Regions from separate parts of the Nocardioides secundeburneus genome, predicted to be linked through region 2. Evidence: predicted binding sites of a transcription regulator. Region 2 holds the regulator's gene; the other holds the start of a gene.
The links. Region 2 encodes HrcA, which represses chaperone genes, less so after heat shock. Its sites were predicted from a motif close to TTGGCACTCGNNNNNNNCGAGTGCCAA; they were not measured.

Region 1 (4,411 bases), on a different contig from region 2:
GGCGTGGTCGTGGCCGTGGCCGCGTCGGGCGACGACGACCCTGACGAGGCCCGGACCTCGGCGCCCGTCAGCCCGACGACCGGCTCCACCGATCCCACCGACCCGACCTCGAGCGACGCCACCGACCCGACCGAGCCCGTCGACCCCACCACCGACGAGGCGCCCGCCCCGCCGCCCGAGCCGCAGCCGGGCCTTCGACCGAGCTACCCCGACGTCCCGGCGGCCACCGGCGTGCGCATCGAGCTCGGTCCGGCCTCCCTGCGCGCCCCCGAGGGCTGGGACACCATCGACCCCGGACGCGTCGACCAGGGCGTCGGCGCTCGTGACTACAACGACCTCGAGGGCTACTACTCCTCGGTCTTCATCCGGCGCAACGACCCGGGCTTCCGGCTCGACACGATCCCGCTGCTCGACATCGCTGCCGACAGCCTGGTCACCGGCCTCGACGACAACGACGACACGATCGAGCTGCGCAACAAGGAGCGCCTCAAGCCGGCCTGGCTCGACGGCCAGCGGGTGGCGCGCATCCGCGCGGAGTACTACTCGACGAAGGACGACCTGTCGTTCTACGAGGAGACCTGGCTCGCCCAGCGCGGCAAGTTCCTCTACCGGGTGACGTTCCAGCACTCCCTGGTCGACACCATGGCCGAGCGCCGCGCCCAGATCGACCCGATGGTCGTCTCGTTCCGCTGGAAGCGGTAGCGCCCTCCCCGGGGTTCGGGCACCGGTACTCTCCGCGCGATTGCGCGCACAGTGCCACCCTCAGACCTCACCACCGGCACTCTCCGCGCGATCGCGCGCACAGTGCCACCGGACCGGCTCAGCATGGCCGGATCCGCGCGATCGCTCGATCAGGACCACCGACCCCCGCAGACGCCGAACGGCCCGCCCCCGGAGGGACGGGCCGTTCTGGGTACAGCAGGTGGAGCAGGTGAGGCGTGGACTCAGAAGTCCATGCCGCCCATGCCGCCGGTCGGGTCGCCCGCGGGGGCGGCCTTCTCCGGCTTGTCGGCGACGACGGCCTCGGTGGTGAGGAACAGCGCGGCGATCGACGCGGCGTTCTGCAGGGCCGAACGGGTCACCTTGGCGGGGTCGATGATGCCCTCGCCGATCATGTCGACGTAGTCGCCCGTGGCGGCGTTGAGGCCACGGCCCGACTCGAGGTTGGCGACCTTCTCGGCGACGACGCCGCCCTCGAGACCGGCGTTGATCGCGATCTGCTTGAGCGGGGCCGAGGTGGCGACGCGGACGATGTTGGCACCGGTGGCCTCGTCGCCCGACAGGTCGAGCTTGTCGAACGCGGTGGCGGCGGCCTGGACGAGCGCCACGCCACCTCCGGCGACGATGCCCTCCTCGACGGCGGCCTTGGCGTTGCGGACGGCGTCCTCGATGCGGTGCTTGCGCTCCTTGAGCTCGACCTCGGTGGCCGCGCCGACCTTGATGACGGCGACGCCACCGGCGAGCTTGGCCAGGCGCTCCTGGAGCTTCTCGCGGTCGTAGTCGGAGTCGGACTTCTCGATCTCGGCGCGGATCTGGTTGACCCGGCCCTCGATCTGACCGGCGTCGCCGGCACCCTCGACGATCGTGGTCTCGTCCTTGGTGATGACGACCTTGCGGGCCTGGCCGAGCAGGTCGATGCCGGCGGTCTCGAGCTTGAGGCCGACCTCCTCGGAGATGACCTGGCCGCCGGTGAGGATCGCGATGTCCTGCAGCATGGCCTTGCGGCGGTCGCCGAAGCCGGGGGCCTTGACGGCGACCGACTTGAACGTGCCGCGGATCTTGTTGACGACCAGGGTCGACAGCGCCTCGCCGTCGACGTCCTCGGCGATGATGACGAGCGGCTTGCCCGACTGCATGACCTTCTCGAGCAGGGGCAGCAGGTCCTTGACGTTGCTGACCTTGGAGTTGGCGATGAGGACGTAGGCGTCCTCGAGCACGGTCTCCATGCGCTCGGGGTCGGTGACGAAGTAGGCCGAGATGTAGCCCTTGTCGAACCGCATGCCCTCGGTGAGCTCGAGGTCGATGCCGAAGGTGTTCGACTCCTCGACCGTGATCACGCCCTCCTTGCCGACCTTGTCCATCGCCTCGGCGATGGCGTCACCGACGGTGCTGTCGCCGCCGGCGGAGATGGTGGCGGTGGCCGCGATCTGCTCGCGGGTCTCGACCTCCTTGGCCATGCCGAGCAGCTGCTCGCTGACGGCGGCCACGGCGGCCTCGATGCCGCGCTTGAGGCCCATCGGGTTCGCCCCGGCGGCCACGTTGCGCAGGCCCTCGCGGACCATGGCCTGGGCCAGCACGGTGGCGGTGGTGGTGCCGTCGCCCGCGACGTCGTCGGTCTTCTTGGCGACCTCCTTGACGAGCTCGGCACCGATCTTCTCGTAGGGGTCCTCGAGCTCGATCTCCTTGGCGATGGAGACGCCGTCGTTGGTGATCGTGGGGGCGCCCCACTTCTTCTCGAGAACGACGTTGCGGCCCTTGGGGCCGAGGGTGACCTTGACGGCGTCGGCGAGCGTGTTCATGCCGCGCTCGAGACCGCGCCGGGCCTCCTCGTTGAATGCAATCAGCTTGGGCATAACTCCTGCGATCCTCTGGTGGGAGTCGGTGGATGCGGTTCGGTGGGCTGCCCGCGACGGACGACCCCGCTCTCGGCAGATCACTTCTCCGCCGCGAGGGAGCCTCAGCTGGCACCGTTCCGGATTGTCACTCTCGTGGCGAGAGTGCCAGCCTCATGTTTAGCACTCGCACCCCGAGAGTGACAACCCAGGTCGACCGCCTCGACCGCGACCGCCCGACCCGTCAGGCCCGCGACGACGGCAGCCGCGCGGCGACCACCTCGGCGAAGGCCTCCGCGTTGGCGGGGACGACGTCGAGGTAGAGGCCGGGCTCGGTGACCTCGACCTCGCTGACGTGCAGCCGGCCGTCGAGCCGGAGCAGGTCGATGCGCGCGTAGACGATCTCGGCGCCGACGATCTCGGCCGTGGCGGCGACGGCGGCGACGGCGAGGTCGCGGGCCTCGGGCGTGAGCGCGACGACCGAGGAGCGGCCGCCGTACTCCTCGTGCACGCGGACGTCGTCGGGCGGGGCGATCTTGGCCACCTGGCTGACCGGGCGCCGGTCGAGCACGAAGACCGAGAGCTCACCCTCATCGTGCACCGAGTCGAGCAGCGGCTGCACCACCCAGGGGCCGCCGTCGACCGGCAGCGGGTCGTCGTCCCGCCGGACGACGACCAGGCCCTCGCCACCGGCGCCGACGCGCGGCTTGACGACGGCGGCGCCGAGGCCGCTGACGACGTCGCGCAGGCCGGCGTCGTCGTCGGCGAGCACGGTCGGCACGGTCGGCACGCGTGCGGCGAGGTCGAGCAGGTAGGACTTGTCGGTGTTCCAGCGGAACGTGTCGAGACCGTGCAGCAGCGACGGGCCGACCCCCTCGGCCCACACGAGGAACTCGGGCAGGCGCTGCTGGTAGTCCCAGGTCGAGCGGACGCAGACGAGACCCGCCGCCGACCAGTCGACGGACGGGTCGTCCCACACGGCCCAGGCGGCGGAGACGCCACGGGCGGCGAGCGCGGCGTCGAGGGCCTCGTGGCCGGGCTCGCCGTCGCGGTAGCCGGCGCTGGTGGCCAGCAGGACGTCGGTCACGCGCTCCCCCGCCGGCGCTTGAGTCGCGACGGCAGGGCGACGACCGCCCGTCCGGCCCGCCAGGTGGCGCTCTGCTTGAGCTCGGCGAGCTCGCGCTCGGCGCGCTCGGCGCGGCGCTCGGCGCGGCGGGCCCGCTTCTCGGCGGCGTCGGCGCGCTGCTCGGCCTCGCGCAGGTCGCGGGCGATGACGCGGTGCAGCTGCCGGGTCGACTTCACCGCGAACCGGCGCTCGACGGCGAGCGTGCGCTCGAGGCGGCGGATCTTGACCTGCGGGCTCTCCTCGAAGTCGGCGGCCCGGTCGGTGCCGAGGTCGCGGGTCACGACTTGCGCCAGTAGACGCCGGCCCAGTCGATGGGGTGCAGCTCGTCGGTGATGCCCCGCGACTCGCGGAAGTCGTGGACGGCCTGGGCGCACCCCTTGACCGCGCCGTAGTCGTCGACGATCACGTAGCCGCCCACGGCGACCTTGTCGTAGAGGGGCTCGAGCGCGTCGATGGTCGAGCCGTACATGTCGCCGTCGAGGCGCAGCACCGCGATCTGCTCGATCGGTGCCGCCGGCAGGGTCTCGTCGAACCAGCCGACCAGCAGCTTGACCTGGTCGTCGAGGAGGTCGTAGCGCCGGAAGTTGTCCTCGACCTGCTCGGTCGAGATCGCCAGCTCGATCTTGGTGTGGTGCTCGTCGCCGGCGTCGGCCTCGAACCGGCCGTCGGGCTTGGGCAGGCCCTCGAAGGAGTCGGCGACCCAGACGGTGCGGTCGGTGACGCCGTGGGCCTT
Region 2 (4,411 bases):
TCAGGACGTCGGTGCCGTATCGATCCACCTCGCCGACGCTAGGGCGCGGACCGGGGCGCGGGCGTCAGGACGCGCCGTCGTCACCGTCCTGTGACCCGGTCGACCGGTCGTCGGACTGCTCGGGCCGCTTGCCGTCGGTGAGCAGGTCGCCGACCGTCTCGTTGTCGCCGAGGCCGTCGGCGAGCGGGTTGTCCTCGCCCGGGCGCACGTCGTCGGGCAGCTGGTCGTCGTCGATCGCCTCGGGCGCCGGGTCGGTCTCGCTCATCTCGCGACCGTAGGCCGCGCCCGGGCGCCGTCGCCTCACCTCAGAGCAGGGGAAGTCGCTTCTGCGACCGGGGCAGGTGCTCGTAGCCGCGGACGACGGCGTCGGCGAGGTAGCGGGCCGGGAACGGCCACTGCTCGGCCGCGCCCAGCGCCTCGTCGACCCGCACGCCCCGGCCGGCGAGGTCGCGGATCGTCTCGGCGACGATGCCGATGTCGTTGCGCTGCTGCTCGACGAACTCGCGGTCGACGACGGTGCCGTGCCCGGGCACGACGACGGTCGACCGGGTGCAGAGGCCGAGCACGACGTCGAGGGTGAGCGGCCACTCGAGCGGCCAGCACTCGGCGCCGAAGCCGGGGGTCGCGTCGCGGTCGGCGGACTCCTCGATCAGGTCGCCGGCGAGCACGACGTCGGCGTCGGGCACCCGGACGACGGCGTCGCCGGCGGTGTGGCCGCGCCCGGGGTGGACGAGCTCGACGTAGCGGTCGCCGAGGTCGAGCACGCGCGCCGAGGAGAACGTGTGGTCGGCGACCACGATCTCGGTGGCCAGCACCTCGGCGCGGTGCGGGTCGGCGGCCTCTCCGGCCTCGGCCTCGTAGAGGGCCTGGACGCGGCGTCCGGCCGCGAGCGTCGACTCGGCCGCGCTCTCGTGGGCGTGGATCGGGACGTCGCCGTAGGCCGCGCGCAGCGTGGCGTTGCCGAAGGTGTGGTCGAAGTGCTCGTGGGTGTTGACGACCTCGACCACCTCCCCGGCACCGAGGGCGCGGACGTCGTCGACGACCTCACGGGCCGCCTCGGCGGAGGCGTGGGTGTCGACGACGAGCAGGCCGCGGTCGCCACCGACGACCGTGACGTTGACGTCGAACCAGGGGTAGCGCGCCACCCAGACGCGGTCGGCGATCTCGGTGAAGGGCACCCGGCCGTTCTAGCAGAGGCGGTTCTAGCAGAGCCCGGCGTGCAGCTCGCCGCGCAGCAGGTCGCCGAGGTCGTCGGTGCTGGTGGCCGCCCGTGGGAAGCGCAGCCGGGTGCGATGGGCGCCGGTGACGTCGACCCACTGCACCTCGACGCCGGTGGCGGTCAGGCCGCTGAGGGAGACACCGACGACCTCGGCCAGGCGGGTGCCGGTGGTGGTCGAGACGGCGCGGCGCAGCTCGTCCTGGTGGCACAGGTTGGCGTGCTCGGCCGAGCGCTGCAGGTAGCCGCGGTTGAGCACGTGGGCGGGGGAGCGGAAGGCCGCGACCGGGACCCGCACCTGGTCGCCGCCGCGCTGCGGGCGGCTGAGCACGACGACGTCGACGACGAGCACGACGGTCTCGCGCACCTCGGTGCAGCACTCGCAGGCCTCCTGCCCGCGGCGCTCGAGCCGGCCCCCGAGGGTGAGCACGGCGTCGCGGTCGGCGGAGGCGGCCGGGCCGAGGCCGCTCTCGAGGGTCAGCAGCGCGCGGCGTCCGCGGGCCGCGGCCTCGACGAGGCGGGTGCCGGCGGGGCTGGAGAACGTCGGCACGCCGGCGATGTCCTGCATGCCGAGCTCGCCGCGGCCACCCTCGGTGGGGTCGCCGAGGTCGCCGAGCACGTCGTCGACGCCGTCGACCACGAGGTTGACGGCGGCCGGGCACGCGAGCACGGCCCGGGCGGCCGCCGCGAGCAGCGCGGGGTCACCGGTCGAGGTGTGGTGGTCGAGGCTGGTCATGCGGTCTCCTCCGGCGGCGGGACGTCGCGCGAGGTAGGTCGCGGTGCGCAACGTAAGGCAAGCCTAACCTTGGCGACGGACGACGTCCACCCGGGTTCCGCAGGACGGTAGGCTTGGCACTCGACGTCTCGGAGTGCCAGGCGTCGTGCGTCAGGTCGTCCGTCGTCGAGCCCGGGAGGTCACCGTGCAGGAGGAGCGCCGCCTCGCGGTCCTGCGGGCGATCGTGCAGGACTACGTCGCCACCGAGGAGCCGGTCGGCTCCAAGGCCCTCGTCGAGCGCCACGGGCTCAACGTCTCGCCGGCCACCGTGCGCAACGACATGGCGGCCCTCGAGGAGGAGGGCTACCTCACCCAGCCGCACACCAGCGCCGGCCGCGTGCCCACCGACAAGGGCTACCGCCTCTTCGTCGACCGGCTCGGTGCGGTCAAGCCGTTGAGCGTGGCCGAGAAGCGGGCCATCGCGAGCTTCCTCGACGGCGCGGTCGACCTCGACGACGTCGTCAGCCGCAGCGTCCGCCTGCTCTCGCAGCTCACCCGCCAGGTCGCGGTCGTGCAGTACCCCGTGCTCAGCCGCTCGACCGTGCGCCACGTCGAGGTCGTCGCGCTCGCCCCCGACCGGCTGCTGGTCATCCTCATCCTCAGCACCGGCCGCGTCGAGCAGCGCGTCGTCGACCTCGACGCCGACCTGCCCGACGACGACCTCGCCCGCCTGCGCAGCCGGCTCAACCTCAGCGTCACCGGCGAGGTCATCGGCGCGGCCGTCACCGCGCTCGGCGACCTCGCGGCCGCCGACGAGCCGCACGACGCCGCCACCGCGGCCGTCGTCCAGGTGCTCGTCGACGCCATGAGCGACCACCGCTCCGACGAGCGGGTCGCGGTCGGCGGAGCGGCCAACCTGGCCCGCTACGGCGACAGCTTCGACTCCGCCGTCCGCCCGCTGCTCGAGGCGCTCGAGGAGCACGTCGTGCTGCTCCAGCTGCTCGGCGAGGCCTCGGCCTCGGGCACCGTCACCGTGCGCATCGGCGCCGAGGGCCCCATCGAGGAGTTCGCCTCCACCAGCGTCGTCACCACCGGCTACGGGCCCCACGACGACGCCCTGGCCACGCTCGGCATCGTCGGGCCCACCCGCATGGACTACCCCGGCACCATGGCCGCCGTGCGCGCCGTCTCCCGCTACGTCTCCCGCATCCTCGACGAGTCCTGACCGGACCCGCCCCGCACCACACCGCGAACCACCCGAAGGAAACCCGTGCCTCAGGACCCCTACGAGCTGCTGGGCGTCGCCCGCGACGCCGACGCCGACACGATCAAGAAGGCCTACCGCAAGCTCGCCCGCCAGCTGCACCCCGACGTCAACCCCGACCCCGCGACGCAGGACCGCTTCAAGGAGGTCACGGCCGCCTACGAGGTGCTCTCCGACCCGCAGAAGCGCGCCGCCTTCGACCGCGGAGGCGACGCGTTCGGGGGCTTCGCCGGCGGTCAGGGCGCCGGCTTCTCGTTCACCGACATCATGGACGCCTTCTTCGGCGGCCAGGGTGGCCCGGGGGCCGGACGTGGACCCCGCTCGCGGGTGCGTCGCGGCCAGGACGCGCTCATCCGGGTCGAGATCGAGCTCGCCGAGGCGGCGTTCGGCGTCTCGCAGGAGCTCAAGGTCGACACGGCCGTCGTGTGCACCACCTGCCACGGCGACGGCGCCGCGCCGGGCAGCCACCCGGTGCCGTGCGAGACCTGTCGCGGGCAGGGCGAGGTGGCCCACGTGCAGCGCTCGTTCCTCGGCGAGGTGCGCACGCTGCGCCCGTGCGCCGCGTGCCGCGGCTTCGGCACGATCATCCCCGACCCGTGCCGCGAGTGCTCCGGCGACGGCCGGGTGCGCTCGCGCCGCACGCTGACCATCAAGATCCCGGCCGGCGTCGACACCGGCACCCGCGTGCAGCTCGCCGAGGAGGGCGAGGTCGGCCCCGGCGGCGGCCCGGCCGGCGACCTCTACGTCGAGATCCACGTCGCGCCCCACGAGACCTTCACCCGGCACGGCAACGACCTGCACTGCACCGTCACGCTGCCCATGACCGCGGCCGCGCTCGGCACCACGCTCACGCTGCCCACCCTCGAGGCCGACGTCGAGGACGGCGCCGGCTCGGGCGTCGAGACCAGCTTCGAGCTCGAGGTCCCCGCCGGCACCCAGTCCGGGGCCGAGACGGTGCTGCGCGGCCGGGGTGTCCCCGGGCTGCGCGGTGGTCGCGGCGACCTCGTCGTCACCACGATCGTCGAGACGCCCGGCCGCCTCGACGCGCGCCAGGAGGAGCTGCTGCGCGAGCTGGCCCGCCTGCGCGACGAGGAGCGGCCCACCGGCCAGGTCAAGGCGCAGCAGAAGTCGGTCTTCGGGCGCCTGTTCGGCCACTGATGTCGCTCCCGGTCCACCTCGTGCCGTCGCTCGACGGCGTCGCTCCGGGAGCGAGGGT

Region 1: a site for HrcA is predicted at 2,698-2,724, ahead of groL (chaperonin GroEL). Genes of this name have one in related genera too.

Annotation. Positions count from the first base shown of each region.
Region 1 covers NZ_JBDUUE010000002.1:202,661-207,071, reverse strand. The annotation lists gene ABFT23_RS05915 (serine/threonine-protein kinase) at 1-702, shown strand, start outside; gene groL (chaperonin GroEL) at 945-2,573, opposite strand; gene ABFT23_RS05905 (ATP-grasp domain-containing protein) at 2,797-3,639, opposite strand; gene ABFT23_RS05900 (hypothetical protein) at 3,636-3,959, opposite strand; gene ABFT23_RS05895 (TylF/MycF family methyltransferase) at 3,956-4,411, opposite strand, start outside.
Region 2 covers NZ_JBDUUE010000003.1:178,212-182,622, forward strand. The annotation lists gene ABFT23_RS08930 (DUF3097 domain-containing protein) at 1-28, opposite strand, end outside; gene ABFT23_RS08935 (hypothetical protein) at 65-265, opposite strand; gene ABFT23_RS08940 (MBL fold metallo-hydrolase) at 306-1,178, opposite strand; gene ABFT23_RS08945 (hypothetical protein) at 1,203-1,952, opposite strand; gene hrcA (heat-inducible transcriptional repressor HrcA) at 2,137-3,156, shown strand; gene dnaJ (molecular chaperone DnaJ) at 3,202-4,353, shown strand; gene ABFT23_RS08960 (16S rRNA (uracil(1498)-N(3))-methyltransferase) at 4,353-4,411, shown strand, end outside.